DNA from 2 places in the Burkholderia cepacia ATCC 25416 genome. Region 1 is predicted to be linked to the other one. Evidence: predicted binding sites of a transcription regulator. Region 1 holds the regulator's gene; the other holds the start of a gene.

Region 1 (15,284 bases):
GGCCGCGCGATGGTGAAGAAGCTGCGGCTGCAGGTGCCGGGCGTGACCGAGCGCGAAGCCGCGCTCGCGCGCGAGGCCGACCGCCTGCGCGCCGCGCGGCCGCGTCCCCACGTCGAGCTGTTTGCGGCGAAACGGCCGGCCGCGCCGCAGCCGGCGCGCCCGCGTATCGAGCTGTTCGGCGCGCGCGGCGCAGCGCCGGGCGGTGCCGGCGGCTCCAGCGGCTCCAGCGGCTCACGGGCAGCGAACCCGCAAGCCGGCAGCCCGTATGCGGCGAACCTATCAAGAAAGCAGGAGGCATGACCGCAGTGCAGAAGATCAAAGTATTGTGCGTCGACGATTCGGCGCTGATCCGCAGCCTGATGACCGAGATCATCAACAGCCAGCCCGACATGACGGTGGTCGCGACCGCGCCCGATCCGCTCGTCGCGCGCGAGCTCATCAAGCAGCACAACCCCGACGTGCTCACGCTCGACGTCGAAATGCCGCGCATGGACGGGCTCGACTTCCTCGAGAAGCTGATGCGCCTGCGGCCGATGCCGGTCGTGATGGTGTCGTCGCTGACCGAGCGCGGCTCGGAAATCACGCTGCGCGCGCTCGAGCTCGGTGCGGTGGATTTCGTCACGAAGCCGCGCGTCGGGATTCGCGACGGGATGCTCGACTACGCGGAAAAGCTCGCCGACAAGATCCGCGCGGCGTCGCGTGCGCGCGTGCGCCAGGCGCCGCAGCCGCAGGCCGTCGCGCGCGCGGCGGACAGCCACGCGGCCGCGCCGATGATCAACAACCCGCTCGTCAGTACCGAGAAGCTGATCATCATCGGCGCATCGACGGGCGGCACCGAGGCGATCCGCGAAGTGCTGACGCCGCTGCCGCCGGACGCGCCGGCCGTGCTGATCGCGCAGCACATGCCGCCGGGCTTCACGAAATCGTTCGCACAGCGGCTGAACGGCCTGTGCCGGATCGCGGTGAAGGAAGCCGAGCACGGCGAGCGCGTGCTGCCGGGCCACGCGTATATCGCGCCGGGCCACGCGCACCTGTTGCTTGCGAGGAGCGGGGCGAACTATATTGCGCAACTGTCGGACGAGCCGCCGGTCAACCGGCACCGCCCGTCGGTCGACGTGCTGTTCCGCTCGGCGGCGACGCACGCGGGCAAGAACGCGATCGGGGTGATCCTGACCGGGATGGGCCGCGACGGCGCGGCCGGCCTGCTGGAAATGAAACGCGCGGGCGCCCACACGTTCGCGCAGGACGAAGCAAGCTGCATCGTGTTCGGGATGCCGCGCGAGGCGATCGCGCTCGGCGGCGCGGACGAGATCGCGCCGCTCGCCGACATGAGCCGCCGCGTGATGGCGCGCCTGGCGACGATGGGCGATCGCGTGCAGCGCGTTTGAATGGAATGTCACGGGGCGCGTGCCACGATACGCGTCCCGACGGAAACGAATCTGGAAAGGAACGACGATGGACAAGAGCATGAAAATCCTGGTGGTGGACGATTTCCCGACGATGCGCCGGATCGTCCGCAACCTGCTCAAGGAGCTGGGCTACTCGAACGTCGACGAGGCCGAGGACGGCCTCGCCGGCCTCGCGCGGCTGCGCGGCGGCGGCTACGACTTCGTGATCTCGGACTGGAACATGCCGAACCTCGACGGCCTCGCGATGCTGAAGGAAATCCGCGCGGACGCGACGCTCACGCACCTGCCGGTGCTGATGGTCACGGCCGAGTCGAAGAAGGAGAACATCATCGCGGCGGCGCAGGCCGGCGCGAGCGGCTACGTCGTGAAACCGTTTACGGCCGCGACGCTCGACGAGAAGCTGAACAAGATCATCGACAAGATGGCGAAGGCCGGGAGCTGACGTGAACGAGCCGATCCATGCCGCGCTGACGGGCGCCGGGTTCAGCGCCGACGGCCAGGCCGAAGGTGCCGATTACGCGAGCGACCGCATCCTCGCGCGCATCGGCCATGTCACGCGCACGCTGCGCGATTCGATGCGCGAGCTCGGGCTCGACAAGCATGTCGAGCGGGCGGCCGAAGCCGTGCCCGATGCGCGCGACCGGCTGCGCTACGTCGCGACGATGACCGAGCAGGCCGCCGAGCGCGTGCTGAATGCGATCGAGGTGGCCAAGCCGATGCAGGCGCGCCTCCAGAACGAAGCCGAAGCGCTCGACGCGCGCTGGGCGCAGTGGTATGCGGCGCCGATCGAGCACGCGGAAGTGCGCGAGCTGATGGACGATACGCGCACGTTCCTGCGCACGCTGCCCGAATCGACGTCGGCGACCAGCGCGCAACTGCTCGAGATCATGCTCGCGCAGGATTTCCAGGACCTGACCGGCCAGGTGATCAAGAAGATCATGGACATGGTCTACCTGATCGAGCAGCAGCTCCTCACGGTGCTCGTCGAGAACATCGCGCCGGAGCGGCGCGAGCAGTTCGCGGCTACCGCGGCCGCGCTCGCCGCCGAGCAGATGAGCTCGACCGGCAGCCCCGAGTCGCTGCTGAACGGCCCGCAGATCGCGCCGGAAGGCAAATCCGACGTGGTCCAGGACCAGGGGCAGGTCGACGACCTGCTTGCCAGCCTGGGCTTCTGACCCTGCCGCGTGCATCGGCGCGCCTCCGTTTCGCGGGGCCGCGCGATGCATGCGTCGCGCCGTTTCCACAACGTCCACCACGTTTACCCGGGCTAGCCGCCTGCGCACGCGCCGGTCGGCCTGCGTCGAATTGACACTTCGACACACTCAGCAGGCATACTACGCGTCAGCAGCAACGAAGCGTCATTCATACGACTCATACGTCGGCAGGCGGCGCGGGTATGATCGCCGCGCACGCCGCCACGAAGCCAGTCCCGTGGGAGGGAATGTGAAGCTGAAACGCTTGGGCCGCGCCGTCGCGCACGCGACGGCTGCAACGGGTGTGCTGTGGGCCGTCCACGCGCACGCCGAACTGGGCGGCGCACCGATGTCGCCGCCGGCGGACGATCAGGCCGCAAGCGTGCGCGCGCTGCAGCGCGCGATGCGTTCGGCGGACGGCGTGCAGGCGAGTACCGCCGCCTATACCGTCCGCGAAATCACGCTCGGGTCGGGCACCGTCATTCACGAGTACACGTCGGCCGCCGGCAGCGTGTTCGGCCTCGCATGGCAAGGGCCGACGATGCCGGATCTCGCGTCGCTGCTCGGCAGCTATTTCCCGCAGTACACCGCCGGCGTCCAAGCGGCGCACAAGGCGCGCGGCTGGCGCGCACCTGTGTCTGTCGACACGAGCGGCCTCGTGATCCGGACGGGCGGCCACATGGGCGCCTTCTCGGGCCAGGCCTGGCTGCCGGCGGCGCTGCCTGCCGGCCTGGCCGGCACCGACATCCAGTGACAGCGGGAGAGCGATCTTGAGCATTCCTCGTACATTCAAGCGCTGGCTCGGCGTGCTGGGCCTCGCGGCGGCAACGGCCGTTCTCGTGACCGCATGCGGCGGCGGCGGCGACGGCGGCGGCAGCAGCAACTCGGGCAACAACGGCAACAACGGTTCGGGCGGCTCGGACGGCAACTCCGGGAACACGGCCGTCATCAACGTCAACGCCGGCGTGGCGAACGTGATCAACATCCCGACCATCAGCGTGAAGGTCTGCGCGCCGGGCACGTCGAACTGCCAGGTGGTCAGCAACGTGCTCGTCGATACCGCGTCCTACGGGCTGCGGCTCGTCGGCAGTGCGGTGTCGGGCGTGCTCGGCAGCCTCCCGCAGGTGACGAGCGGCGGCGCGCCGGTCGCCGAGTGCGGCAAGTTCGTGTCGAGCTATACGTGGGGTTCGGTGCGCACGGTCGACCTGTCGATCGGCGCCGAGCAGGCGCGCTCGCTGCCCGTGCAGATCATCGGCGACCTCGGCACGACGAACGTGCCGGCCTCGTGCACGAACGGCGGTGCGTCGGCCAACTCGGCGAGCGCGCTCGGCGCGAACGGGATTCTCGGCATCGGGCCGGCGCCGGTCGACTGCGGCACGACCTGCGCGACGTCGACGTCGTCGAGCAACAACTACTACGCGTGCCCGAACGGCGACAACGCGAACTGCGCGGTCGCGCTCGTGCCGGTGGCGCAGCAGGTGGCCAACCCGGTTCATCATTTCGCCGACAGCAGCGGGGTGAGCGTGACGATGCCGGGCATCTCGAACAGCGGGCAGGCCAGCTCCACCGGGACGCTGACGTTCGGCCTGCCCGACCTGACCGGGAAGACCGTGATGACGTCGACCACGACGGGCGACGTCAGCGCGACGTTCCTCGGGCGCAACGTGACCGCGTTCTTCGATACGGGCTCGAACGCGTATTTCTTCAACGATTCGGGGCAGACGGTTTGCTCGAAGAACACGCAGTTCTACTGCCCGTCATCGCCGCCGGCCAGCTACTCGGCGACGCTGAGCGGCCAGAACGGCGTGGCCGCGACCGTGTCGATGTCCATCGCGAACGCGGATTCGCTGTTCTCGAACCCGTCGACGTACGCGTTCAACGACATCGCGGGCCCGTTCGGTTCGTCCAGCTGGCTCGACATCGGCATGCCGCACTTCTACGGCAGGACGATCTACTTCGGGATGGACAAGACCTCGACCGGCGGCGCGGCGCCTTTCGTCGCGTTCTGACGCGGCAGGGCCGCACGCTGAAGGGAACGGGGGGGCGAGAGATCGCCCCCTTTTTTATCCGGCGGCCGCGCACGGCACGGCCGGCCGGGCCGGAGCGCCGCCGCGTGCGGGCACAGCGCCTACGATGTAATACCGGCGGCCGTGCCGGCACGACATCGAGGAGGCAGCGTCATGAGCTCGCGCATACAACGCATCACCCCGTTCCTTTGGTTCGACCGCGACGCCGAGGCGGCCGCCGGTTTCTACGTGTCGGTGTTCGACAACGCGCGCATCGTGCACGTCGCGCGCTACGGCAAGGCCGGCGCGCACGCATCCGGCAGCGCGGAGGGCGCGGTGATGACCGTCGCGTTCGAGCTCGACGGGCAGGCGTTCATCGCGCTGAACGGCGGCCCCGTGTTCCAGATCACGCCGGCCGTGTCGTTCGTCGTCAACTGCCGGGACCAGGACGAAATCGACCGCTATTGGGCGCGCCTGTCCGAAGGCGGCGACGAGCGCGCGCAACAGTGCGGCTGGCTGCGCGACCGGTTCGGCGTGTCGTGGCAGGTCGTGCCGGTGCAGCTGCCGGAATTGATGGCGGGCGATCCCGCGCGCGCCGAGCGCGTGATGGCGCAGGTGATGACGATGAAGAAGCTCGATCTCGCCGCGCTGCAGCGGGCGGCGGCGGGCTAGGCGCGTGCGCCGGCCCGTTATCGGCGTGAACAGGATCTCGCCGGCGCCCCGTGGCCGGCACGGGCCGGGAAGCCCGTGATCGCCGCATACGGGCGCTAGACCGGCCGCCGGCCGGTACGCATCAGCTGCGTATGGTCGAGGAAGCGGTGGCCGGGCCCGTACGCGGTGCTTTCGATCCGGACGGCATCGGCCGGCGCGACCGGGCGCCCGGCGGCATCGACCGACACCGATTCGATCTCGACGACCGGCACGCACCAGGCCGCGCGGGCGCGTTCCGACGGTTCGCCGCGCGCGTCGGCGCAGCGGAAAGCGACGCTCGCGGGGACATCCTGCGCGCGCAGGGTTTGCGTCGACCCGTTCCACGCATGGTGCAGGGCGATCGTGCCGGGGTGCGGTGCGTCAGGCGCCTGCGCGCCGGGCGGCAGGGCCGGCGTGCCCGCGCAGCCGGCTGCCAGCGCGCAGGCGAGCGACAGCGACGGAACGAACGGATGACGGAGCATGGTGAGGTTCGACCGGAATCGGAAATGACGAAGCGTAGCGCGCTTTGCGCGCCGGCGTAATACCGGCGGTTAATCGAATGCGGTACTCGCGGCGATTATCGATCGCCCCCGGTTTCATTTTGCTGTAGTCAGGTACTGGATTATCCGGGGCTGTCGTTTATGTCAGGTGTTCAAGATTATTAAAATGACGCGGCATGCAAGCCTGCGGCGCCGTATTCCGCTGCGGCAGCCGTTCCCGCGCCGTGCCGGCGGGCGCTGCAGCCGGGCGTGCGCATTACCCGTCATGTGAAAATAGATTGGAGTCCGCCGAAATTCAAACATATAATGCCGGCGTTGTTTCCGGGGTCGTCAATATAAAACAGGAGGGTAATAAGATGAATTTTTCAGAAGCCGTTCGTTCCGTACTCAATAAATACGCGACATTCGAAGGCCGCGCGCGCCGTGCCGAATACTGGTATTTCGCGCTGCTCACCTGCGTGCTGTCGATCGTCGCGCAGGTCGTCGGCGCGGGGAGCCACGACGCGGGCCTGATCACGCTGCTGCTGCTCGTCGTGCTCGGCCTGATTTCGCTCGCGCTGATCATTCCGAGCATCGCGGTCAGCGTGCGCCGGCTGCACGATACGGGCCGCTCGGGCTGGTTCCTGCTGCTGGTGCTGATCCCGATCGTCGGCGGGATCCTGCTGCTCGTGTGGATGTGCTCGCGCGGCACCGAAGGCCCGAACCGCTTCGGCGCGGACCCGATCGCGGCGGCCTGACCGACGCCTGCCCCGGCGCGCGACGCCGTCGCGTCGGGGCCTGGTTTCGCGCCGGTCCCGCTTCACCGTTTCACCAACCGCTTCACCATTTCCCAGCTTCGCGCCGTCGTCGCTCGGCCCGAAGCCCCAAGCCCCGCGCCCACCCCCGCCATCGCACCGGCCGCCCCGTTTCGCCGCCTCGCCGCACCCCGTTCCGTCCCCCTTCCGGCCCCCTTCCGGCCCCGTCCGGCCGCGTTTGCGCCGGCTCGCCCGATTCCCCGAAATACCCCCCTTTCCCGGCTTTGCTCGACCGATCGGTGTTTGACGCCTCCATGAATAATCGGTGTCACTGGAAAGCGGCATTCCGCCGTACCCGACTGGAGGCCCCGTGGCAGACGAGAGCGATCTCGACAAGACCGAAGCCGCCACTCCCAGGCGCCGCGAGAAGGCGCGCGAGGAGGGGCAGGTCGCGCGTTCGCGCGAACTGGCTTCGTTCGCGCTGCTCGCGGCCGGGTTCTACGGTGCCTGGCTGCTCGCGGGCCCGTCGGGCGGGCATCTGCAGGCGATGCTGCGCGGCGCGTTCATGTTCGATCGCGCGACCGCGTTCGACACGAACCGGATGCTGTCGGCGGCCGGCAGCGCGAGCCTCGAAGGCTTCGCCGCGCTGCTGCCGCTGCTCGCGCTCACCGGTGTCGCCGCGCTGCTCGCGCCGATGGCGCTCGGCGGCTGGCTGATCTCGCAGAAGACGTTCGAACTGAAGTTCGACCGCCTAAACCCGATCTCGGGCCTCGGCCGGATCTTCTCGATCCAGGGGCCGATCCAGCTCGGGATGTCGATCGCGAAGACGCTGGTCGTCGGCGGGATCGGCGGCATCGCGATCTGGCGCAGCAAGGACGAGCTGCTCGGTCTCGCGACGCAGCCGCTCGGCGTGGCGCTGCCCGATGCGCTGCACCTGGTCGCCGTGTGCTGCGGCACGACGGTCGCCGGGATGCTGGTGGTCGCCGCGCTCGACGTGCCTTACCAAATCTGGCAGTACAACAAGAAGTTGCGCATGACGAAGGAAGAAGTGAAGCGCGAGCATCGCGAGAACGAAGGCGATCCGCACGTGAAGGGGCGGATCCGCCAGCAGCAGCGCGCGATCGCGCGGCGCCGGATGATGGCGGCCGTGCCGAAGGCCGACGTGGTCGTGACGAACCCGACGCACTTCGCCGTCGCGCTGCAATACACGGACGGCGAGATGCGCGCGCCGAAGGTCGTCGCGAAGGGCGTGAACCTCGTCGCCGCGCGCATCCGCGAACTCGCGGCCGAACACAACGTGCCGCTGCTCGAAGCGCCGCCGCTCGCGCGTGCGCTGTATCACAACGTCGAACTCGAACGCGAGATTCCCGGCTCGCTGTACTCGGCCGTCGCCGAAGTGCTCGCGTGGGTCTACCAGCTCAAGCGCTTCCGTTCGGAAGGCGGCGCGTTCCCGGCGGTGCCGGTCGACCTGGACGTGCCGGCCGACCTCGACAAGGGCGCGTCGGTCTCCGCCGACGACGAACGCGAGGAAGCCGAAGACACGCTCGGTAACGGAGGCGCGGCATGAGCACCCCGACCGGCCTGTTCGCGAAGCGCCAGAATCCGTTCGCGGGCACCAACCTGCGCGCGCTCGCGGGCCCGATCCTCATCTGCATGATTTTGGGGATGATGATCCTGCCGCTGCCGCCGATGCTGCTGGATCTGCTGTTCACGTTCAACATCGCGCTGTCCGTGATGGTGCTGCTCGTCAGCATGTACACGATGAAGCCGCTCGATTTCGCGGCGTTCCCGAGCGTGCTGCTGTTCTCGACGCTCCTGCGCCTGTCGCTGAACGTCGCGTCGACGCGCGTCGTGCTGCTCGAGGGCCACACCGGGCCGGACGCGGCCGGCCAGGTGATCGAGGCGTTCGGCCACTTCCTCGTCGGCGGCAACTTCGCGGTCGGCATCGTCGTGTTCGTGATCCTGATGATCATCAACTTCATGGTGATCACGAAGGGCGCGGGGCGGATCGCCGAAGTGTCCGCGCGCTTCACGCTCGACGCGATGCCCGGCAAGCAGATGGCGATCGACGCCGACCTGAACGCGGGCCTCATCAACGAAGAGCAGGCGCGCAAGCGCCGCCTGGCGGTCTCGCAGGAAGCCGAGTTCTACGGGTCGATGGACGGCGCGTCGAAGTTCGTGCGCGGCGACGCGATCGCCGGCCTGATCATCATGGCGATCAACGTGATCGGCGGGCTGATCGTCGGGATGGTCCAGCACGACATGACGTTCGCCGCGGCCGGCACGAACTACACGCTGCTGACGATCGGCGACGGCCTCGTCGCGCAGATCCCGTCGCTCGTGATCTCGACGGCGGCCGGCGTGATCGTGTCGCGCGTCGCGACCGACGAGGACATCGGCACGCAGATCACCGGCCAGCTGTTCACGAACCCGCGCGTGCTGAACATCACCGGCGCGATCATCGTGCTGATGGGGCTGATCCCGGGCATGCCGCACTTCGCGTTCCTCGCGCTCGGCGGCGGCGCGATCTGGCTGGCCCGCACGCAGACGAAGCGCGCGGCGGCCCGCAAGGCGGCCGGCGACCTGACCGACATCGCGCCGCCCGCCGTGCTGCCGTCCGACAGCCACGAGGCGACCTGGGACGACGTGCAGCTGATCGACCCGCTCGGCCTCGAAGTCGGCTACCGGCTGATCCCGCTCGTCGACAAGAACAGCGACGGCGAACTGCTCAAGCGCATCAAGAGCATCCGCAAGAAATTCGCGCAGGAAATCGGCTTCCTGCCGCCCGTGATCCATATCCGCGACAACCTCGAGCTGCGGCCGAACGCGTACCGGATCGCGCTGAAGGGCGTCGAGATCGGCGTCGGCGAAGTGTTCCCGGGCCAGTGGCTCGCGATCAACCCCGGCCAGGTGACGGCCGCGCTGCCGGGCGCCGTCACGCAGGATCCCGCGTTCGGGCTGCCGCCCGTGTGGATCGACGTCGCGATGCGCGAACAGGCGCAGGTGTACGGCTACACGGTGGTCGACGCGAGCACGGTCGTCGCGACGCACCTGAACCATCTGGTCGTCCAGCACGCGGCCGAGCTGCTCGGCCGCCAGGAAGTGCAGGCGCTCGTCGAGCGCACCGGCAAGGACGCGCCGTCGCTCGTCGAGGACCTCGTGCCGAAGACGATCTCGCTGACGACGCTGCAGAAGGTGCTGCAGAACCTGCTCGAGGAAGGCGTGCCGATCCGCGACATGCGCACGATCCTCGAGGCCGTGTCCGAACACGCGGGCCGCGGCGACGCGTTCGAGATCACGGCCGCGGTGCGGCTCGCGCTCGGCCGCGCGATCACGCAGCAGTGGTATCCGGGCGCGGGCGAGATGCAGGTGATGGGCCTCGACGCAAATCTCGAACGCGTGCTGTCGCAGGCGCTCGCCACCGGCGCGAACCCGGGCCTCGAACCCGGCCTCGCGCACAACCTTCTGACCGGCACGCAGCAGGCGATGCTGCGTCAACAGAATCTCGGGCTGCCGCCCGTGCTGCTCGTGCAGCACGCGCTGCGCGCGATGCTCGCGCGTTTCCTGCGCCGCAGCCTGCCGCAATTGAAAGTGCTGTCGTACGCCGAAGTGCCGGACACACGCACGATCAAAGTCGTTAACGTCATCGGGGGTTCCGCTTGAACATTCGCAAATTCACCGGCGCAACGAGCCGCGACGCACTTCGTCTCGTGCGCGAGGCGCTCGGCGCCGACGCGGTCGTGCTGTCGAACCGCACGCTCGATGACGGCAGCGTGGAAATCGTCGCCCTCGCCGATTCGGACCTGGCCGCCGTGGCGCCGCCGGCCGCGGCGCGCGCACGCATGGCCGCGCCGCGCGTGCCGGAATCGGTGCCCGCCGCCGCGGTGCCGGGCATCGTGTCGCGCCCGGGCGCGGCGCTCGCCCGCCCGGCCGTCAATCCGTATGCGGCAGGCGAAGGCGGGTTGCCGGACGTGTTCTCGTCGGTGTTCGGCGCAAGCGCCGAGGCGGACGCGGACTCGGGCTCGGATGACGCGGCCGCGCAAGCCTCGACGCTCGACGCGGACCCGCTGGCCGGCGCCACCGCCGCCGGTGCGTCGGTCACCGGTGCGCCGGCCGCGACTTCCGAACCCGCACCGTGGCTGGTCGAGCACGCGAAGCGCCTGACCCAGCAGCGCGATGCGCTGATGGCGCGCACGCAGGCGGCGCCCGCCGCGCCGCAGCCGAGCCCGCCGGCCCCGCAGGCCGCCGCGAGCGCGACGCCGCCCGGCTGGGCGCGCGACATCGTGCGCGACGCCGAACGCCGGATGCCGGCAGCCGCGACCCGCGCGCCGGACCCGGGCGCTGCGCAGGCCGCGAAGGCGGCCGAGCGCACGCGCCTGTCCGCCGACGCCGCCGCCGCGGTGGCCGATGCGGTGAAGTCGCGCATCGAGCGCATCGTCAACGACACGGTGATGCAGGAGCTCGGCGAGCTGCGCGGGATGATGGAAGAGCAGTTCGACAGCCTGATGTGGCACGACCGCCAGCGTCGCAGCGCCGTGCATGGCGCGCTGACGAAGCACCTGTTCTCGGCCGGTTTCTCCGCGCAGCTCGTGCGGATGCTGGTCGACAACATGCCGTCCGGCGACGGCGCGCAGAGCTTCGAGCAGGCGGCCGAATGGGCGCAGTCGGTGCTCGCGGCGAACCTGCCGGTGCTCGACAGCGAGGACGCGCTGATGGAGCGCGGCGGCGTGTTCGCGCTGATGGGGCCGACGGGCGTCGGCAAGACCACCACCACCGCGAAGCTGGCCGCGCGCTGCGTGATGCGCTTCGGCGCGAGCAAGGTCGCGCTGCTGACCACCGACAGCTACCGGATCGGCGGCCACGAACAGCTGCGCATCTTCGGCAAGATCCTCGGCGTGCCCGTGCACGCGGTGAAGGATGCGGGCGATCTCGCGCTCGCGCTGTCCGAGCTGCGCAACAAGCACATCGTGCTGATCGACACGATCGGCATGAGCCAGCGCGACCGCGCGGTATCCGACCAGATCGCGATGCTGCACGGCGCGAACGCGCCGGTGCAGCGCCTGCTGCTGCTCAACGCGACGAGCCATGGCGACACGCTCAACGAAGTCGTGCAGGCGTACCGCAGCGCGGGCGAGCATCCCGACCTGGCCGGCTGCATCCTCACGAAGCTCGACGAGGCGACCCACCTCGGCGGCGTGCTCGACACGGTGATCCGCTACAAGCTGCCGATCCACTACGTGTCGACCGGCCAGAAGGTGCCGGAGAACCTGTACGTCGCATCGACCCGATTCCTGCTGAAGAGCGCGTTCTGTGTGCCGCGCGACGGCTCGCCCTTCGTGCCGCAAGACGAGGACATGCCGACGCTGCTTTCCGCACTGACCGCACGTTCCACCGCCGAGCTGCACGAGGTGCGATTTGGATAAACAAATCATCGACCAGGCCGAAGGGCTGCGGCGCCTGCTGGCCGGGCGCGCGTCGCGCATCGTCGCGGTGACGGGCGGGCCGGCGGGTGTCGGCTGCACGTCCACCGTCGTGAATCTCGCGGCGGCGCTCGCGTCGCTCGGCAAGGACGTGCTCGTCGTCGACGAGCGCGCCGACGTGCATTCGGCCAGCGCGACGCTCGCGGGCGCGTGGCTGCGTGACGGCGAACGCACGCGGGTCGCGGCCGGCTTCGGCCTGTGCGCCGCCGCGCGGCTCGCGCGCGCCGGCTACACCGACGCGCAGCTCAGCGATTTCATCGACGGGCCGGCCGACATCGTCCTCGTCGACGCGCAGCTCGGCGCCGACGGTTCGTTCTCGGCGCTCGCCCGCGAAGCGCACGACGTGCTGGTCGTGACGCGGGTCGCGGCGCAGGCGATCACCGAGGCATACGCGTGCATGAAGCGGCTGCATTTCGCGCATGCGTTCGCGCAGTTCCGCGTGCTGACCAATCACGTCGGCAGCCACGCGGATGCGAAGGTCGCGTTCGACAACCTCGCGGGCGTCGCGAGCCGCTACCTGACGGTGTCGATCGCCGACGCGGGCTGCGTGAGCGCCGATCCGCTCGTCGAGCATGCGCGGGAGCTGACGCGCGCCGCGGTCGACGCGTTCCCGTCGTCGGCCGCCGCGCGCGACTACCGGCAGATTGCCGCCGACCTGCTGTACTGGCCGATGCGCCCGCGTTCGGGTGCGGGCCGCGCCGTGCACGCGGGCGGCAAGCCGTCGTATGAGGCGGGCGCGGCACACGCCGCGTGAGTGCCACCGGAAGGAGAGAGCCATGATGTACAACGCTCAAGGAAAGATGTCCCAGGCCGACGTGCTCGCGCAATATGCGCCGCTCGTGCGCCGCCTCGGACTGCAGCTCGTCGCGAAGATGCCGGCGAGCGTCGACCTCGACGACCTGATCCAGGCCGGCATGATCGGCCTGATGGACGCGGCCGGCCGCTACAAGGAGGACCAGGGCGCGCAGTTCGAGACCTACGCGACGCAGCGCATCCGCGGCGCGATGCTCGACGAGCTGCGCAGCAACGACTGGCTGCCGCGCAGCCTGCGCAAGACGTCGCGCGAGGTCGAGCACGCGGTGCACCAGGTCGAGCAGCATCTCGGCCGCTCGGCGAGCGAGACCGAGATCGCGCAGCACCTGAACATGCCGCTCGACGAGTACCAGGGGATGCTGCAGGACCTGCACGGCAGCCAGCTGATCTACTACGAGGATTTCGACCGCGCGGCCGACGACGAGCCGTTCCTCGACCGCTACCGCGTCGACCACGCGGACCCGCTGTCGGCACTGCTCGACGAGCACCTGCGCGAAGCGCTCGTCGAGGCGATCGAGCGGCTGCCGGAGCGCGAGAAGCTGCTGATGTCGCTGTACTACGAACGGGGTCTGAATCTGCGCGAGATCGGCGCGGTGCTCGAAGTGAGCGAATCGCGCGTATGCCAGCTGCACAGCCAGGCCGTCGCGCGCCTGCGCGCGCGGCTGCGCGAACAGGCGTGGGTCGGCGCGGAATCCTGACCCTTTACCGTTCCTGACGGCCGCGCGCGTCGACGCCGCGCGTTCGGCATCTGCATCCGTGTGCGCATTCCGCGCGCCGATTTGCTACAATCCCCTCCGTTTTCCGAGGAGCGTTGCGACGGACCTCTGCGTCCGCCAGGCTCGGAAAGCTTCACCAAGCAGCCGTGCGGCGCGCGTATCGCGACCGTCGCACCGGCCCCGCTTCCTGAACGGCGCTCACGTCACCAATCTAGAAACTTTTTAGAAAGGAGGGCGTGATGAACGCCATTATCGATTCCAAGGCTTCCAACGATTTCGTCGTCGCCGACATGGCGCTGGCCGGCTGGGGCCGCAAGGAACTGAACATCGCCGAGACCGAAATGCCGGGCCTCGTGCAGATCCGCGACGAATACAAGGCGCAGCAGCCGCTGAAGGGCGCGCGCATCGCGGGTTCGCTGCATATGACGATCCAGACCGGCGTGCTGATCGAGACGCTGAAGGCGCTCGGCGCCGACGTCCGCTGGGCGTCGTGCAACATCTTCTCGACGCAGGACCACGCGGCTGCCGCGATCGTCGAAGCCGGCACGCCGGTGTTCGCGTTCAAGGGCGAATCGCTCGACGAATACTGGGAGTTCTCGCACCGCATCTTCGAATGGCCGAACGGCGAATTCGCGAACATGATCCTGGACGACGGCGGCGACGCAACGCTGCTGCTGATCCTCGGCGCGAAGGCCGAGAAGGATCGTTCGGTGATCGCGAAGCCGACCAACGAGGAAGAAGTCGCGCTGTACAAGTCGATCGCGAAGCACCTCGACGCGGACCCGACCTGGTACTCGACGCGCCTCGCGCACATCAAGGGCGTGACCGAAGAAACCACGACCGGCGTGCACCGCCTGTACCAGATGGAAAAGGACGGCCGCCTGCCGTTCCCGGCGTTCAACGTGAACGACTCGGTCACGAAGTCGAAGTTCGACAACCTGTACGGCTGCCGTGAATCGCTGGTCGACGGCATCAAGCGCGCGACCGACGTGATGATCGCGGGCAAGGTCGCGGTCGTCGCGGGCTACGGCGACGTGGGCAAGGGCTGCGCGCAGTCGCTGCGCGGCCTGGGCGCGACCGTGTGGGTCACCGAAATCGATCCGATCTGCGCGCTGCAGGCGGCGATGGAAGGCTACCGCGTCGTGACGATGGAATACGCGGCCGACAAGGCCGACATCTTCGTGACGGCCACCGGCAACTACCACGTGATCAACCACGATCACATGAAGGCGATGCGCCACAACGCGATCGTCTGCAACATCGGCCACTTCGACTCGGAAATCGACGTCGCGTCGACCCGCCAGTACCAGTGGGAAAACATCAAGCCGCAGGTCGACCACATCATCTTCCCGGACGGCAAGCGCGTGATCCTGCTGGCGGAAGGCCGCCTCGTGAACCTCGGCTGCGCGACCGGCCACCCGTCGTTCGTGATGTCGAACTCGTTCGCGAACCAGACGCTCGCGCAGATCGAGCTGTTCGTGCGCGGCAACGAGTACGAGAACAAGGTGTACGTGCTGCCGAAGCACCTCGATGAAAAGGTCGCCCGCCTGCACCTCGCGCGCATCGGCGCGAACCTGTCCGTGCTGTCCGACGAGCAGGCTTCGTACATCGGCGTGCAGAAGGACGGCCCGTTCAAGCCGAACCACTACCGCTACTGATCCGATGCGCCGCCGCCGCGGTGCCGTGCGCGCGTCGCCGACGCGCACCCGGCACGGCGGCACGGCGCGGGATCGCCGGCTGCCG
Region 2 (15,284 bases), on a different replicon from region 1:
CACACGGACGACGACACCACGGCGGCGGCTTCGGCCATCACGACTTCTCGAGCAGCACGTAGAACTTCTTCGCGTCCTCGATCGTCTCCCAGCGGCCCGCGAAGCCGGCCGGCAGCAGGTAGCCCTGGCCCGGCGTGAATTCCTTGCGGTTGCCTTCGACGTCGGTCAGCGCGATCCGGCCCTCGACGAGCCACACCGCTTCGTCGGCCGCGGTTTCCGGAAACTCCACCGAGCCGACCTTGCCTTCCCACCAGCCGATGAGGTAGTTGCCGCTCTTGCCTTCCGCCGCGCGCCAGTCGCTTTCGTCCATCCCGAAGTCGAGCTTCGTGAATTCGCCGATGCCTGCGCCGAGCGGCAGGATGTCCTTGATCAGTTTGGTCATCAGAATCTTTCGTCTCTTGATTGAAAAAAACAGAGACAAAGTTACTCATTTACACTGCCCCGGTATGCCCCCCTCCGGGGGGGACAAGCGGTGTTTTCCGGGGCCGGTCAGGTCGCAAGGACACCTGCCGGGATTTCCCCCTAATGACGTTTTGCGTGGCCGACGCTACAATCCGCCGGCTTTTCACCGGGGAACCGCATGCTGCTCAACGTGAACCCCTTCCACCGCGACAACGACCGCTTCAACGTGTCGTTCAAGGCGCTGGGCGAGCTGATCGAGACGGTCGGCACGCCGCACTTCGTGCCGCGCCTCACGCAATTGCTCAATGAAGTGGTGCCGCTCGACGTCGCGCACGTCGAACGCTCGCGCGTCGACGGCTCGATGCCCACCGGCTACCGATGCGAATGGATCGGCAGCAGCGGCATCGGCGCGGCGAGCGCCGACGTCTCCGACGTGATGACGCTCTACTACGAGCGTTTTCTCGACAGCGACCCGCTGTTCGCGGGGCTGCGCGGCAAGACGGGCACGATGCTCGTCGTGCGCGACATCGCGGCGATCCCGCCCGGCGAATTCCGCCAGCGGCTGTTCGACGACGTGCAGATCGGCCACGAATGCGTGCTCGCACGCGGCACGCGTTATTCGCAGCATTCGATCGCGCTGGAGCGCGGCCGCGACCGGCCGCCGTTCACGCTCGCCGAGATGAACCGCTTTCGCAGCATCAGCGACGTGCTGTTCCCGCTGCTCGAACTTCATGCGTCGACCACGGCCGCGCGGCGCATTGCGCACCCGACGCCCGAAGTCCACCCGCTCGCGCAGTTCGACGCGCGCCTCGCGGCCGACGGCGTGAAGCTGTCGAAGCGCGAATACGAAACCTGCAAGCACCTGCTTTCCGGCAAGACCGTGCCGGAAACGGCGGAGATCCTCGGCGTGCGCGTTGCGTCGGCCGAGTCGTACGTGAAGCGCGCGTTCGCGAAGCTCGGCGTGCGCACGAAGCGCGAACTCGCCGCATGGGGCTCGGCGACCACCGCGTTCCCTTCCTCCGGCCCGCACGACGGCGCCGCGCCGCCGGCCCTCTCGCGCCGGCCTGATCCGGCCTGACCTGGCCGCGCGGCCGCGTTCGGTTGCGCCGCGTCGATGCGGCGGCGCCACTTGCATCGAGCCCCGTCGATGTAAACGTTGCGACTTCAAAATCTTCGCGCGGGCGTTCTCCTCTACCATCGGCCGATCGCTTTACCTCAGATAAAGGAGACGGCCCCATGCCCCGCGAACTCAATCAACCGATGGGCGGCAACGAGATGCCGCGCTTCGGCGGCATCGCCACGATGATGCGCCTGCCGCAAGCCGAGACGACCGACGGCCTCGACGTGTGCTTCGTCGGCGTGCCGCTCGACCTCGGCACGTCGAACCGCTCGGGCTCGCGCTTCGGCCCGCGCCAGATCCGCACCGAATCCGTGCTGCTGCGCCCGTACAACATGGCCACCCGCGCCGCACCGTTCGATTCGCTGCAGGTGGCCGACATCGGCGACGTCGCGACCAACCCGTACGACCTGAAGGACTCGGTGCGCCGCATCGAAGAGGCATACGACGAGATCGTCGCGAACGGCTGCCGGCCGATCACGCTCGGCGGCGACCACACGATCGCGTGGCCGATCCTGCGCGCGCTGCACAAGAAGTACGGCAAGGTCGCCGTCGTCCACGTCGACGCGCACGCGGACGTGAACGACACGATGTTCGGCGAGAAGATCGCGCACGGCACGCCGTTCCGCCGCGCGGTGGAGGACGGGCTGCTGCAATGCGACAAGGTCACGCAGATCGGCCTGCGCGGCACCGGCTACCACGCGGACGATTTCGACTGGTGCCGCCAGCAGGGCTTCACCGTCGTGCAGGCGGAGGAATGCTGGAACCAGTCGCTCGCGCCGCTGATGGCGCAGGTGCGCGAACGCGTCGGCGACACGCCGGTGTATCTCAGCTTCGACATCGACGGCCTCGACCCGTCGTTCGCGCCCGGCACCGGCACGCCGGAAATCGGCGGCCTCACCGTGCAGCAGGGCCTGGAAATCATCCGCGGGATGAAGGGCCTGAACATCGTCGGCGCGGATCTCGTCGAAGTCGCGCCGCCGTACGATCCGACCGGCACCACCGCGCTCACCGGCGCGAACCTCGCGTTCGAGATGCTCTGCGTGATGCCGGGCGTCGCCTACCGCTAACCCGACCGACCTCGACAGGATGAACCTCATGTCTACCGCCGAGCTTTCCCCTTCCGCCGCGACGTTCGTGCTGCCCGCCGCGCGCATCGCCGGGCAGTCCGTCCACACGCATTCCGACAAGGCGGGCGCACCGATCTTCAACGCGTCGACCGGCGACGCGATCGGCTGGCAGGAATTCGCGACGGCCGCGCACGTCGACGCCGCGGTGCGTGCCGCGCGCGACGCATTCGCCGGCTGGCGCGACACGCCGCCGGCCGAACGCGGCCGGATGCTCGCGACGATCGCCGAGCGCGTCGAGGCATCGCGCGACCGCCTGGCGGCGCTGCAGATGCAGGTGAGCGGCAAGCCGCCGTTCGAGGCCGAGGCCGATGTCGGCGACGTCGCCGCCACGTTCGCGTACTACGCGAAGCTGTGCGAAGACCCGGCACTGTTCGCGGCCGAACCGGTCGCGCTGCCGAGCGACGCCGTCACGGCCGAACGCTTTTACGACGCGGTCGGCGTCGCGGCGCTCGTCATGCCGTGGAACTTCCCGATGGTCACGACCGCGTGGAAGCTCGCGCCCGCGCTCGCGGCCGGCTGCGCGGTCGTGCTGAAGCCGTCCGAACTCACGTCGCCGACCGAGCACGCGCTGCTCGAGATCGTCGAGCAAGCGGGGCTGCCGGCCGGCGTCGTCAACGTCGTGAACGGCGGCGCCGAGGTCGGCGCGGCGCTGACCGCGCATCCGCTGATCGACAAGATTTCGTTTACCGGCAGCACGGCGGCCGGCCGCAAGGTCATGCAGGCCGCGGCCGTCGACATGAAGCGCGTGACGCTCGAACTCGGCGGCAAGTCGTCGCTGATCGTGCGCGACGACGCCGATCTCGACGTCGCGGTGTCGCTCGCGGTTGCGGGCGCGTTCACGAACGCGGGCCAGATGTGCTCGGCCACCGCGCGCATCCTCGTGCACGACAGCGTGTACCGCAGCTTCATGGCCGCGTTCGAGACGGCCGTGCGTGCGCTCGTCGTCGCGCCGCCCGCCGCGGAACAGGTCGCGATGGGGCCGCTGATCTCGGCCGCGCAACGCACGCGCGTCGAAGCGATGCTCCAGCACGGTATCGAGGCGGGCGCACGCGTCGCCTTCAGCGGCCGGGTGACGGATGCCGGCGGTGCGGGCTTCTTCATGGCGCCCGTCGTGATCGCCGAGCCCGCCGCCGACAACCCGCTGTGGACCGACGAAGTATTCGGCCCCGTCGCGTGCGTGAAATCGTTCCGCACCGACGACGAAGCGATTGCGCTCGCGAACGACACGCGCTACGGGCTCGTCGCGACCGTCGTGACGCGCGATGCCGGCATCGCGAAGCAGTTCCAGCAGCGCGTGCGCGCGGGGCTCGTGTGGATCAACGCACCGCAGCTGATCTATCCGCACGTGTGCTGGGGCGGGTTCGGGCTCAGCGGAATCGGCCGCGAACTCGGCGTCGCGGGGCTGCGCAGCTATCAGGAACTGCGCCACGCGATGCGCGCGATCGACTGACCAGTGCGGCCGTTCAGGCCGTTGGCGGCACCGTGTCTCGTGCACGGTGCCGCTTTTTTTTGGTTCTTCGGGGATTTTCGGGGAGAGCGCCGGGGTGTTCGGCGTGCGCCGCTCACGGGATTTCACGGCGCGTGAGCAACCCTCAGTGCGACAGCTCGGCGGCATGGTCGTGCTCGCGAAGCTGGCCGGGAATCGCGCACTGCGCGAGCCCGCCCGCGTCGATCCACGCACGCGTGCGTTCCGCGGCCTTGTCGATCAGCTGCGCACACTGCGAGTAATCGTATGACGACACGTCGAGCGGACAGAGCGGCGGCACGACATGGATTTGCGCGCGTGCCCCGTACAACTCCAGATCGCGCACCAGTTGCCGCGCGATCACGAGCGTCAGCGCGTGCGTCGCATGCGCGATCGCGCTGCGCGGCGGTACGCGCAACGCGCACGCGAACCCGGCCGGCAGCACGACGATCCGCTTGACGCCGAGCGCGACCGCGACGGAGATCGGCGTATTGTTCGCAACGCCGCCGTCGACGAGTTCCACGCCGCCGATGCTGACCGACGGAAACACGCCGGGAATCGCCGCGCTGGCCTGCACGGCATCCACGACCGGGCCGGCGGACAGCACGACTTCCTGGCCGTTCAGCACGTCGGTCGCGACGATGTGGAGCGGCAACGCGGCCTGCTCGATCCGCCGGTACGGCAGGTTCCTTTCCAGCAGCAGGCGCAGCGCATCGGCCTCGACCAGATGCGGCCGGTTGCGCAGCAGCATCGCGACGAGGCTGCGCATCGAGAACGGCATGATGTCCTGGCGGCGGATCCGGCACCACAGCGCGGCGAGCATCGCGACGCCGTCCGCATCGGGCCGGCCGGCGAAATAGGCGGCGTTGATCGCGCCCGCCGACGCGCCGACGACGCAATCGGGCCGTTCGCCGCTCGCGACCAGCTCGCGGAGCATGCCGACCTCGATCGCGCCGAGACTGCCGCCGCCGGCGAACACGAAGGCGGTCGAGGAAGTGGGATCGGACGTCACGGTGCGCCCTCCTGCGGTTGGCTGCGACGGTGCTTTCTCCATGATGGATCGTGCGGCGCCCCGGATGTCCTGATGAAAACCCTGCCGGCGCGCGAACCCGCGCCGGCAGGCGATGCACCGTGCGCCGCGTTCCCCGGACTTCCGCGCGGCGCCTTCCGTCGCGACGGGTGTGTCATTCGCCGCCGTGTTCCGGGCCGCATCCAGACGGAAATTCACGCGAAGGCGCGCAATTTTTGACTTCGATCAAGCAAATCGCGCCTACCGCCGCCCGCAAACGTATGCCACGCGTGAATCGTGCGCGCTACGTGGAATCACGGGTTCAGTCGCCCCGGCGACCGCCGTTATTGCATCAACACCCGCCGACCGGCATCGCGTTGCGATACATCGGGACGGCCGCCGGAATCGCATTCGACACGCAACGATCCGGCGCCGTCGCGGGCATGGAGCGGGATGGCCGGACGTCCCCCCCGCTTTTCGACAACAGATGCGGCAGCGCGAGTCGCGCAAGAGGTAATCATGTTTGTAGCCATCGGGTGGATCGTCGTGATCGGATCGGTGATCGGCAGTTTTGTCGGCGTGGGCGGCCATTTGCCGGCCTTGCTGCAACCGTTCGAACTGCTGTGCATTTTGGGCGCCGCGCTGGGTGCGTTCGTCGTCAGCAATCCGGTCGCGACGCTGAAGAAGACGATCAAGAGCCTGCCGACCTGTTTCAAGGGCGGCGGCTATACGAAACAGCAATATGTCGAACTGATCGCGCTGCTGTACGAGCTGCTGCAGAAGGCGCGCAAGGACGGCATGATGGCGCTCGAGGCCGACGTCGACGCACCCGAACAAAGCCCGCTGTTCCAGAAGTATTCGCACGTGCTCGAAGACCATCACCTGCTCGACTTCATCGTCGATTATCTGCGGATGATGTCGGGCGGCAACGTGAACGCGCTGGAGATGCAGGACCTGATGGACGAAGAACTGCATACGCACCATGCGGAAGCGTCCGTCGCGGCCAACGCGATCCAGAAGATGGCGGACGGCCTGCCGGCGTTCGGCATCGTCGCGGCGGTGATGGGTGTCGTGCATACGATGGGCTCGGTCGGCGCGCCGCCCGCCGTGCTCGGCAAGATGATCGCCGGCGCGCTCGTCGGCACCTTCCTCGGCATCCTGCTCGCGTACGGCTTCGTCGGCCCGCTCGCGGATCTGCTCAATGCGAAGGGCCGCGCCGCGGCCAAGCCGTTCCAGTGCGTGAAGGCCGTGCTGCTCGCGTCGATGAGCGGCTACGCGCCGGCGGTGGCGGTGGAGTTCGGCCGCAAGGTGCTGTTCACGGCCGATCGCCCGAGCTTCAAGGAGCTCGACGAGGCCGTCCGCGCGACGAAGTCGCCCAGGCCCGCATAACGGAGGCGCCATGGCCGACCATCGCTCCAACCCGTCGAAACAGTCCGCATCGGCACCGCTCGTCGTCGTGCGCCGCAAGAAGGGCGAGGACCACGACGCCCACCACGGCGGCGCCTGGAAAATCGCCTACGCCGATTTCGTCACGGCGATGATGGCGTTCTTCCTGCTGATGTGGCTGCTCGGCTCGGTGTCCAAGTACGACAAGCAGGGGATCGAGGATTATTTCAACACGCCGCTGTCGACGCTCCTGTCCGGCGGGAAAGACGCACAGGCGCCGCGCCCGAGCATCGTGCAGGGTGGCGGCCGCGACCTGTCGGACCCGGCGCCGGCCATCGACGCGAAAGCGCAACCGGTGCCGGCCAGCTCGCCCGCGGCCGCTGCCGACATCGTCGATACGCAAAAGCTCGAGCGCCTGAAGGCGAAGCTGACCGCGGCGATTGCACAAAGCCCGTCATTGCGCGCGTACCAGGACCAGATCCGGATCGCGATCACTCACGAGGGCTTGCGCATCGAGATCGTCGATTCGCTCAAGCGCCCGATGTTCGCGTCGGGCAGTTCGCAACCCGAAGGGTATGCCACCGCGATCCTCACCCAGATCGGCACGGCACTCGACGATGTCGACAACCGCGTGTCGATTGCCGGCCATACCGATTCGACGCCGTATCGCGACGGCCCCACGGGTTATTCGAACTGGGAGCTCTCCAGCGATCGCGCGAACGCCGCGCGGCGCGCGCTGGTCGCGGGCGGATTGCGGGAGGAAAAGCTGCTCCAGGTGCGCGGGCTCGCGGATGTCCTGCCGCTCGACCGGAACGTCGCGGACGAGCCGACCAATCGCCGCATCAGCATCCTCGTGATGAACAATGCCGCCGAGCAGGCGTTCTTTCGGGACGGCGGCAGGACGACCGTGGACGAATCGGCCGGCGCCCGGGCCGCCGTGCTGCCGGCGGCGCTCACGCGGCCGCATTAGGCGCGGGCGTATTCACGAACGCGGGGCGGATGTGCCCGATGGGGGCCGGGCGCTGCGCGCAGCCCTTGTGCGACAGCGTGGTTCTCGGCGTCGCGGTCGCGTTCGGAACGGTCGGGCGCGACATCGACTGACTCGGGCGGTTGTTCGGGCGGTTGTTCGGGCGGTTGTTCGGGCGGTTGTTGCGGCCGTTGCTCGGGCTGTTGCTCGGGCTGTTGCGAAGGCCGTTGCGAAGGCCGTTGCGAAGGCCGTTGCGAAGGCCATTGCGAGGGCCGTTACCAAGGCCGCTGACGGCACCATGTCTCGTGCACGGTGCCGTTTTTTTCGCGCATTCGATATGTTCCGTAGAATATATCGAAACCAGCACTTCCGGAGATTCGCCATGCCCCGCACGCCGACGGATCGCGCCCCGCAGCGCACCGCACGGGAACAGCCGCTCGCGCACAAGATCAGCGCGCTCAGGCCGCTGTCGAGCGACGCACGTGCGCAGCAGGTCACGGATGTCGTCGACGCGTTCCGGCGCCTGCGCGGCAGCGTCGTGCGCTTCATCCGGATGTTCTCGGCTGCGCACGCTGAAAACGCGCAGGACGATGCGCTGTCCGCGATGGGCTTTCGTGAACTGCTGTCCACGCTCGAAGACGACGCACGCACTGCCCGCTTCACGCGCCTGCCCGAACTCGAACGGGCGATCGGCCAGGCGCGCCGCCTCGAACGCACACGCGACGACGTGTTCTCGGATTCGTTCAGCAACGACCCGGCAGCGATGCGCGACGCGGTCGCCGCGCTGGAGCGCGTCGACGTGCTGTTCGTCGGGCTGTGCGTCGAGTACGTGATGGAGCGGCACGCGCCGGCATCGCGCCTCGTTTCACCGTCCGCCCCGGCATCGCCCTCCGCCGCCCTGCTGCTCACCGACCGACCGCGCGCACTCTGCTGACCGCACCACGCCGCATTACCCGGTGATTTCCCCCGAATTTCGTTCGTTATATCCCGTGGTATATTTCGCGAATCTTTCGCGCATCCGTCTCCGGCCCGACCATGCCGGACAGAGGTCAACATGCACGTTCCGCCCTTTCGCCTTGCCCGCACGGCCGATCTCTCGTCGCCCGGCGGTAATCTGCCCGCGGCAACCGGCACGCGGGTCGACGCATGCTGCGCGCCGTCGCGCGCGCAACTGACCGAGCTGAAGCGCCGCACGCGCCTGTCGGAGCTCGACGCGAACCTGCACTGCTCGATCATCGGCACCTGCCTGACCACGCACGAGCTGCGCAGGCTCGTGCCGAAATACACCGACCTCGACCGCCAGCACGCGACCGACCTCGACATCCATCACGCCGCCGTCGAGCTCGCGATCGACGGCACGGCCGGCGCCAAGGCATTGCACAAGGCGCTCGACGAGCGTTACGCCGGCGCGATCCGCGCATTCGACAGCGCACAGGATGCGGATGACCTCCTTGCGCGCTGGAAGGATGCGCTGAAGAGCGGCGACATCCCGCCCGCCTACTGGGCGCTGATGACGCATCCACGCACGACGATGGCCGTGCGCCAGGCCGCGTTCGGCGACCTGCACATGCTGTCGCACCTGGTCGGCGCGGCCAATCGCGCCGATATCCGGCGGCTGGTCGCGCTGGAGGAGGAGAATGCGGCGCTGCACGCGAAGATCGACCGGCAGCAGGCGCGCCTGCAAGAAATGAGCGCGCAGCGCGACGCGGCGGTGCAGGAGCGGGATGCCCTCGTTGCGCGCCGGAACGCACAGCCGCCGGCGGCTGAAAGCGCATCGCGCGACGAAGTCCACGAACTGCGCGAGGCACTGGCCGCGCGCGATGAACGACTCGCGCTGCATACGAGCCGCCGCGAGGCGGCCGAGCAGCGGATCGCCGCGGAACAGGCGAGCGCACGCGCGATGCGCGCACGACTCGACGACCTGATGGCGATGGTGAAAACGCTGCGCGCCGAAGCGAGCGCGATCGAACAGGCGGTGCAGGCGTCGGCGGACGATCCCGCCGAACACGCGGCCGATCCGCTGTCGATCCTGCGGGGCACACGTCTGGTCTATGTCGGCGGGCGCCCGGGCTCGAACCGTGCGATCAGGCGGATCGTCGAAACGGCAGGCGGTGACGTGACGCTGCATGACGGCGGTATCGAGGATCGCAAGGGCCTGCTGGCCGCCGCGCTACCGGGCGCGCACATGGTCGTGTTCCCGGTCGACTGCATCGACCACGATTCGATGAACCTGCTCAAGCGCATCTGCGAACGCCACCACGTCGCGTACTACCCGCTGCGGACGGCCAGCGTCGCCAGCTTCGTCGAACTGATCGGGCGGCTCGATGCACAGGCACGCGACGTCATGGCGCCGGATGCCGCCGCCGGCGGCACGCCGCGCTTCTGCCTGCGGCACGGCTAGACCTGATTCGCTTCGACGCGCTCCTTCTGCCCTTCAGCGGGTCGGTGCAAGCGCGTCGTCGGCGTCAACGGGCCCCGCGCTTCAGCGCCGCACCATTTTCGTGAGCGCGGCGATTTCGTCGGCACACGCCGCGTAGGCGCGCGCCTCGATCCCGCGATAGAGGCGGATGATCTCCTCGCCGACCGGCGTGAGCACGCTGCCGCCACCGCTCTGCCCGCCATGCTCGGACACCGTCGCCGGCGATTTCAGCGAGCGGTTCAGCTCGTCCATCAGCAGCCACGCACGCCGGTACGACATCTTCAGGCTGCGCGCCGCCGCCGAAATCGAACCGTGTTCGTGCACGGCTTCGAGCAGCGCGACCTTGCCCGGGCCGAGCGCGATCGTGTCGGCCTGCTGGATACGCATCCTGAATCGCACTTCAGGCTTGGGGTGTGCCGGTGTCTTCATGTTGTGCTGCCCTTTGAACGATGCGGGCAAGCATACACGATGGCCGATGCGACGCATGCCGGCCGCCCGCGCCGGTTCAGACCTCGAGCACGCGGGCGACGATGCCGGCCAGCCGCTTCACGTGGCGCGGCGCAGGCAGGAGGTCGGCGCCCGAGAACAGCAGCGGCGCGCCGTCGTCGATCGACAGCAGCGCGTCGCCGCATTCGAACGCGACGATCACGTGTTCGCCGACCGGCGTGTTGAACAGTTCGTGCCAGGAAAACGTGACCGCGTAGCCGTCGTGCGCATGCGCGATGAACACCATGCGCTTGAAGTCGCCCGGCGTGTCGTTGCGCAGCCCGGCCGCGTCGAGCAGGTCCTTCAGCCGTGCGCCGCGATACGGCGCGACCGAGCGGATGAAGCGATTCGTCGTGAAGCAGCGCAGGTCGAACGGCTCGGCCGTCGCGCTCGCGTGCCGGCGCAGATCGTCGAGCGTCACCGTCATCGGCCGCACGAATGCGCCCGTCAGCGCGATCGAGCCTGCCGCCGCCGGCTGCACGTGTTGCGCCTGTTGCACCTGCTGCGCCGAAAGCGCCGCCGTCCCTGCCCTCTCCATCGCCCGCCTCCATGACGGCCTGCCGGTGGGCAGGCCTGCGTCGTATCGGCGGATATATTACGCCGGGAAAAAACCGGCCGGCGGAATGCGCGCCGCATGGGCGGCATAACGCCGGCCGATCGTGCCCGGCGCTACGACAGCACGATGTTCTTGATGACCTTCTTCAGGCTCTTGAAGCTGTCGACCGATTCCGCCTTCGCGTCCGTCACCAGTGCGCCGATCCGCGCCGGCTCGCAGAAGCTGATCCGGCTGTTCGTGCCGAGCTTGCTGAAATCGGCCAGGATCGCGACGTCCGCCGCGTTGCTCACCATCGCGCGCGCCACTTCGGTTTCCATCCGGTCGTAATTGGTCGCGCCGCGCACGGCATCGACCCCGACCGGCGACAGCAGCGCGAGGTCGGCGCGATAGCGGAAGATCTCGGCGACCGTGCCGTCGCCGACGGTCGCGGCCGCACGGGTGCCGATCATCCCGCCGAGCAGGATCGTCTCGTTCCTCGCCTGCCCCGGGTCGCTCGACCGCATTTTCAGCGCGACGTCGATCGAGTTCGTGACGATCGTGAGGCCCGACAGCTTCGCCAGTTCCTCGGCCAGCAGTGTCGTGGTCGTGCCCGCGTCGATGAACAGCGTCTGCGAGCCCGTGACCAGCCTGGCCGCCGCGCGCGCGATCGCCAGCTTCGCCTTCACGTGGGTCTGCGCGCGTTCGGCGATCGGCGCTTCGTCGCCCACCTGCACCGCGCCGCCGTGCACGCGCTTCAGCTCACCGAGCGCTTCGAGATCGACGAGATCGCGACGCACGGTTTCCCGCGACACGTTCAGGTCGGCCATGATCCGGTCGGTGGAAACCCGCTGCATCTTCGATAACAGAAGCCGGATCCTCTGGTATCGCTCTTCTTGCCACATGGAATGTCCTCGGAATGAACGTCAATGTTATTCGAACGGCGAACTACGCAGCGCTCTCCTCCAGTTTTTTGATGCCGACGAGGGTCTGCAGGGATTGACGCACCGCCTGGCACTCGCTGCTCGTCATCTTTGAAAACACCACGTGGATGCGGTCGTCGTCCGGCGCGGCGTCGTCCTGTTCGATGATGAACCGGACGATGCGCGCCTGATCGATGCCGGGCATCGCCTGCAGCGACGTCAGTTTCACGGCGCCGCGGCTCGCGAGGATACGCACGCCCCAGCGCTGCCGCGTCGCGAACAAGCGCTTCTCGATCGGCTTCAGGCCGGCCAGGATCGCGAGCACGATCGCCGTCGCGGCAATCGCTGCCACATACATGCCGCCGCCCACGGCCAGCCCGACCGCCGCCACGACCCACAGGCTCGCCGCGGTCGTCAGGCCGCGGATGATCTCGCCGCGCAGCATGATCGAACCGGCGCCGAGGAAGCCGATGCCCGATACCACCTGCGCGGCGACGCGCGACGGGTCCAGCGACACGTTCTTCGCGTTCTGGACATCCGCGAAGCCGAACGCCGACACGACCATCACGAGCGCGGCGCCCACCGCCACCAGCATATGGGTGCGCAATCCGGCCGCCCACGACAGGCGCTCGCGCTCGATGCCGACGAGGCTGCCGAGCAATGCCGCCAGCAACAGGCGGGACACGATTTCCAGCTGACTGATCATTCGAAGTCTCCTTGCTTTGCCTGGTCCATCCGATGAGGCGCGGCCCGCATGGGGCCGCCGTCCGGTTCTTCCTGCCTGCCCCGCCCGTTGCCGCACCCGGCACCCGGCGAGTTGTATTTTTGTGCGATCTTGCGATTTTGTGCGTTCTAATATACGGTACGAAAAACTGCAAAGCCAGACCCAAGTTCGTTTGTTTCATCCGATCGGCACGATCAATCGTCAGACCATTCAGGCAACACGATCCGGAACACTTGCTTAGGAGACCAACATGATGAAGAAGGCATGGATGCTGGCCGCAACCCTGCTGGCGGCGCTGGCGACGGCCCCCGCTCACGCATCGGAAGGCGACGTCTGCAAAAAGGTGACGCTCGGCGACGTCGGCTGGAGCGACATCGCGGCCACCACCGGCGTCGCGATGATGCTGCTCGACGGGCTCGGTTACGAGGCGACCAAGACGATCGCGTCGCCGCCGATCGTGCTGGCCGGCGTGAAGAAGGCGCAGATCGACGCGTTCCTCGGGTACTGGGATCCGAGCATGACGCCGACGGTGAAGCCGTTCGTGGACGCCGGCGCCGTCCACCAGTTGCCGGAGCCCAACCTGGTCGGCGCGCGCTATACGCTGGCCGTGCCGCAATACACATCCGACAAGGGGCTCAAGCGCTTCGCCGATATCGCCAGGTTCCGCGACCAGCTCGACGGCAAGATCTACGGGATCGGCGCCGGCAACAACGGCAACGCGCTGATCCAGCGAATGATCGACAAGAACGAGTTCGGGCTCGGCGGCTTCAAGCTGGTCGAATCGAGCGAGGCCGGCATGCTCGTGCAAGTGACGCGCGCCGTGCAGGAGCACCGGATGATCGTGTTCCTCGCGTGGGAGCCGCATCCGATGAACATCGACTACCGGATCACCTATCTCGACGGCGGCGACACCGTGTTCGGCCCGAACTACGGCTCGGCGAAGGTCTACACGCTCGTCACGCCCGGCTATCTCGAACGCTGCCCGAACGTCGGCCGGCTGCTGACCAACCTGAAGTTCACGACCGACGAAGAAAACCAGCTGATGGTGCCGATCATGAATCACGCGGACCCGGTCGCGGTGGCCAGGGAATGGGCGAAGAAGCATCCGGGCGTGCTGTCGAAGTGGCTCGACGGCGTGACGACCATCGACGGAAAGAATGCGAAGGATGCGATCGAGAAGCTGATCGGCGCATGAGCCTGCAAGACAAGGAACCCGGCATGTACAAGAATCTCGCGCTGTTCGATCTCGACCACACGCTGCTGCCGCTCGACAGCGACCAGGCCTGGGCCCGCTTCATCTCGCGGGTCGGCTGGCGCGAGGACGACGCGCACGCCGCGCTGATCGACGAGCACTACGGTCATTACGCGGCCGGCACGCTCGACATGAACGCGTATCTCGCCGTGACGCTCGCGCCGCTCACCCGCTATCCGCGCAAGGTGCTCGAGCGCTGGCATGCGCGGTTCATGGACGAAGTGATCCGTCCGTCGATCACGCCGCAGGCGCGCGAGCTGGTCGGGCGGCATCGCGAAAACGGCGATCTCTGCTGCATCGTGACGGCGACCAACGTCTTCGTCACGCGGCCGATCGCGGCCGAATTCGGCATCGAGCACCTGCTCGGCATCGAACTCGATACCGACGACGGCACGCCGGACGGCGCGTTTACCGGGCGCAGCACCGGCGTGCCGAGCTTCCGCGAAGGAAAGATCGTGCGCACGACCGCGTGGCTGGAATCGCTCGGCTACGCGCCGTCGGATTTCGAGCGCACCTACTTCTACAGCGACTCGATCAACGACGTGCCGCTGCTGGATTACGTCACGCATCCGGTCGCCACCAATCCCGATTCGAGGCTTTTGCAGGTGGCAGGCACGCGCGGGTGGCCTGTCATGAAGTTGTTCTGATTCGGGCGATATTCTCTGCTGTCCATTTTCATGTCGGGAGGGGTAATGAAATACGGAACACGCAGCAACGGCCTCGATCATTCAGGAATCCGATTCGAGTCGAGTCGAAAGCATGTCGTCAGGTCGCGTCGATCGGAAAGCCGCTTTCCGCACTGGCGCGGCGTTTTCATGATCGCGCTGCTGTGCACGCTGGCCGCTTGCGGCGATGGCGACTCGGGCACCGCGGCCAACGTGGCGGCCGCGCGCGCGGCCGCACCGGGTTCGGCATCCACGCCCGTCCTGCACTGCGCGAGCGCGTGCCACTGACCGACGCTGGCCCCGGGGCCAGCCATCCACGACAGAGAGCGATCATGCAAAACAAACCCACGACACGACGTCAGTTCCTCGCCGATGCGTTGAAGCTCGCCGGCGCGACCGCGATCACGGGCATGCTGCCCGAAAGCATCGCGCGCGCCCAGGCCATTCCGGCAGCCACCGTCACCGGCACGATCCAGGACGTGAAGCACGTCGTGATCCTGATGCAGGAAAACCGTTCGTTCGACCACTACCTCGGCACGCTGGGCGGTGCGCGCGGCTTCGGCGATCCTCGGCCGGTCGTGATTTCGAGCGGGTATCCGGTGTGGCGCCAGCCCTGGCTGACGTCCTACGTGTTTCCGTTCAACCCGTCCCCGCCCTCCGGCACGGCCAACGGCGACACCTACTACGGCGACCTGGACCACAGCTGGAGCGGCACGCACAGTGCCTGGAACAACGGCCGCTACGACAACTGGGCCGACGCGAAGACCAGCGGCACGATGTACTACTTCACGCAGAAGGACATTCCGT

The links. Region 1 encodes FliA, which starts transcription of late flagellar genes. Its sites were predicted from a motif close to CTAAAGTTTNNNNNNNNNNNGCCGNTA; they were not measured.
Region 2: the regulator FliA is predicted to act here: its motif matches at 5,444-5,470, upstream of motA (flagellar motor stator protein MotA).

Annotation. Positions count from the first base shown of each region.
Region 1 is NZ_CP012981.1:1,082,934-1,098,217, forward strand. It holds gene cheD (chemoreceptor glutamine deamidase CheD) at 1-300, shown strand, start outside; gene APZ15_RS04860 (protein-glutamate methylesterase/protein-glutamine glutaminase) at 297-1,388, shown strand; gene cheY (chemotaxis response regulator CheY) at 1,456-1,851, shown strand; gene cheZ (protein phosphatase CheZ) at 1,853-2,584, shown strand; gene APZ15_RS04875 (DUF2844 domain-containing protein) at 2,853-3,356, shown strand; gene APZ15_RS04880 (DUF3443 family protein) at 3,373-4,611, shown strand; gene APZ15_RS04885 (VOC family protein) at 4,783-5,280, shown strand; gene APZ15_RS04890 (hypothetical protein) at 5,376-5,780, opposite strand; gene APZ15_RS04895 (DUF805 domain-containing protein) at 6,155-6,535, shown strand; gene flhB (flagellar biosynthesis protein FlhB) at 6,903-8,099, shown strand; gene flhA (flagellar biosynthesis protein FlhA) at 8,096-10,195, shown strand; gene flhF (flagellar biosynthesis protein FlhF) at 10,192-11,955, shown strand; gene APZ15_RS04915 (nucleotide-binding protein) at 11,948-12,766, shown strand; gene APZ15_RS04920 (RNA polymerase sigma factor FliA) at 12,789-13,523, shown strand; S-adenosyl-L-homocysteine riboswitch at 13,623-13,748, shown strand; gene ahcY (adenosylhomocysteinase) at 13,781-15,199, shown strand.
Region 2 is NZ_CP012982.1:2,095,221-2,110,504, reverse strand. It holds gene APZ15_RS26755 (cupin domain-containing protein) at 38-382, opposite strand; gene APZ15_RS26750 (helix-turn-helix transcriptional regulator) at 581-1,480, shown strand; gene speB (agmatinase) at 1,639-2,589, shown strand; gene APZ15_RS26740 (aldehyde dehydrogenase family protein) at 2,618-4,099, shown strand; gene APZ15_RS26735 (patatin-like phospholipase family protein) at 4,242-5,126, opposite strand; gene APZ15_RS41210 (hypothetical protein) at 5,199-5,363, shown strand; gene motA (flagellar motor stator protein MotA) at 5,643-6,512, shown strand; gene motB (flagellar motor protein MotB) at 6,523-7,479, shown strand; gene APZ15_RS26720 (hypothetical protein) at 7,859-8,410, shown strand; gene APZ15_RS26715 (DUF2325 domain-containing protein) at 8,531-9,877, shown strand; gene APZ15_RS26710 (winged helix-turn-helix domain-containing protein) at 9,959-10,282, opposite strand; gene APZ15_RS26705 (molybdopterin-dependent oxidoreductase) at 10,401-10,919, opposite strand; gene APZ15_RS26700 (DeoR/GlpR family DNA-binding transcription regulator) at 11,051-11,818, opposite strand; gene APZ15_RS26695 (MgtC/SapB family protein) at 11,862-12,542, opposite strand; gene APZ15_RS26690 (choline ABC transporter substrate-binding protein) at 12,811-13,755, shown strand; gene APZ15_RS26685 (HAD family hydrolase) at 13,779-14,459, shown strand; gene APZ15_RS42280 (hypothetical protein) at 14,628-14,765, shown strand; gene APZ15_RS26675 (phosphocholine-specific phospholipase C) at 14,810-15,284, shown strand, end outside.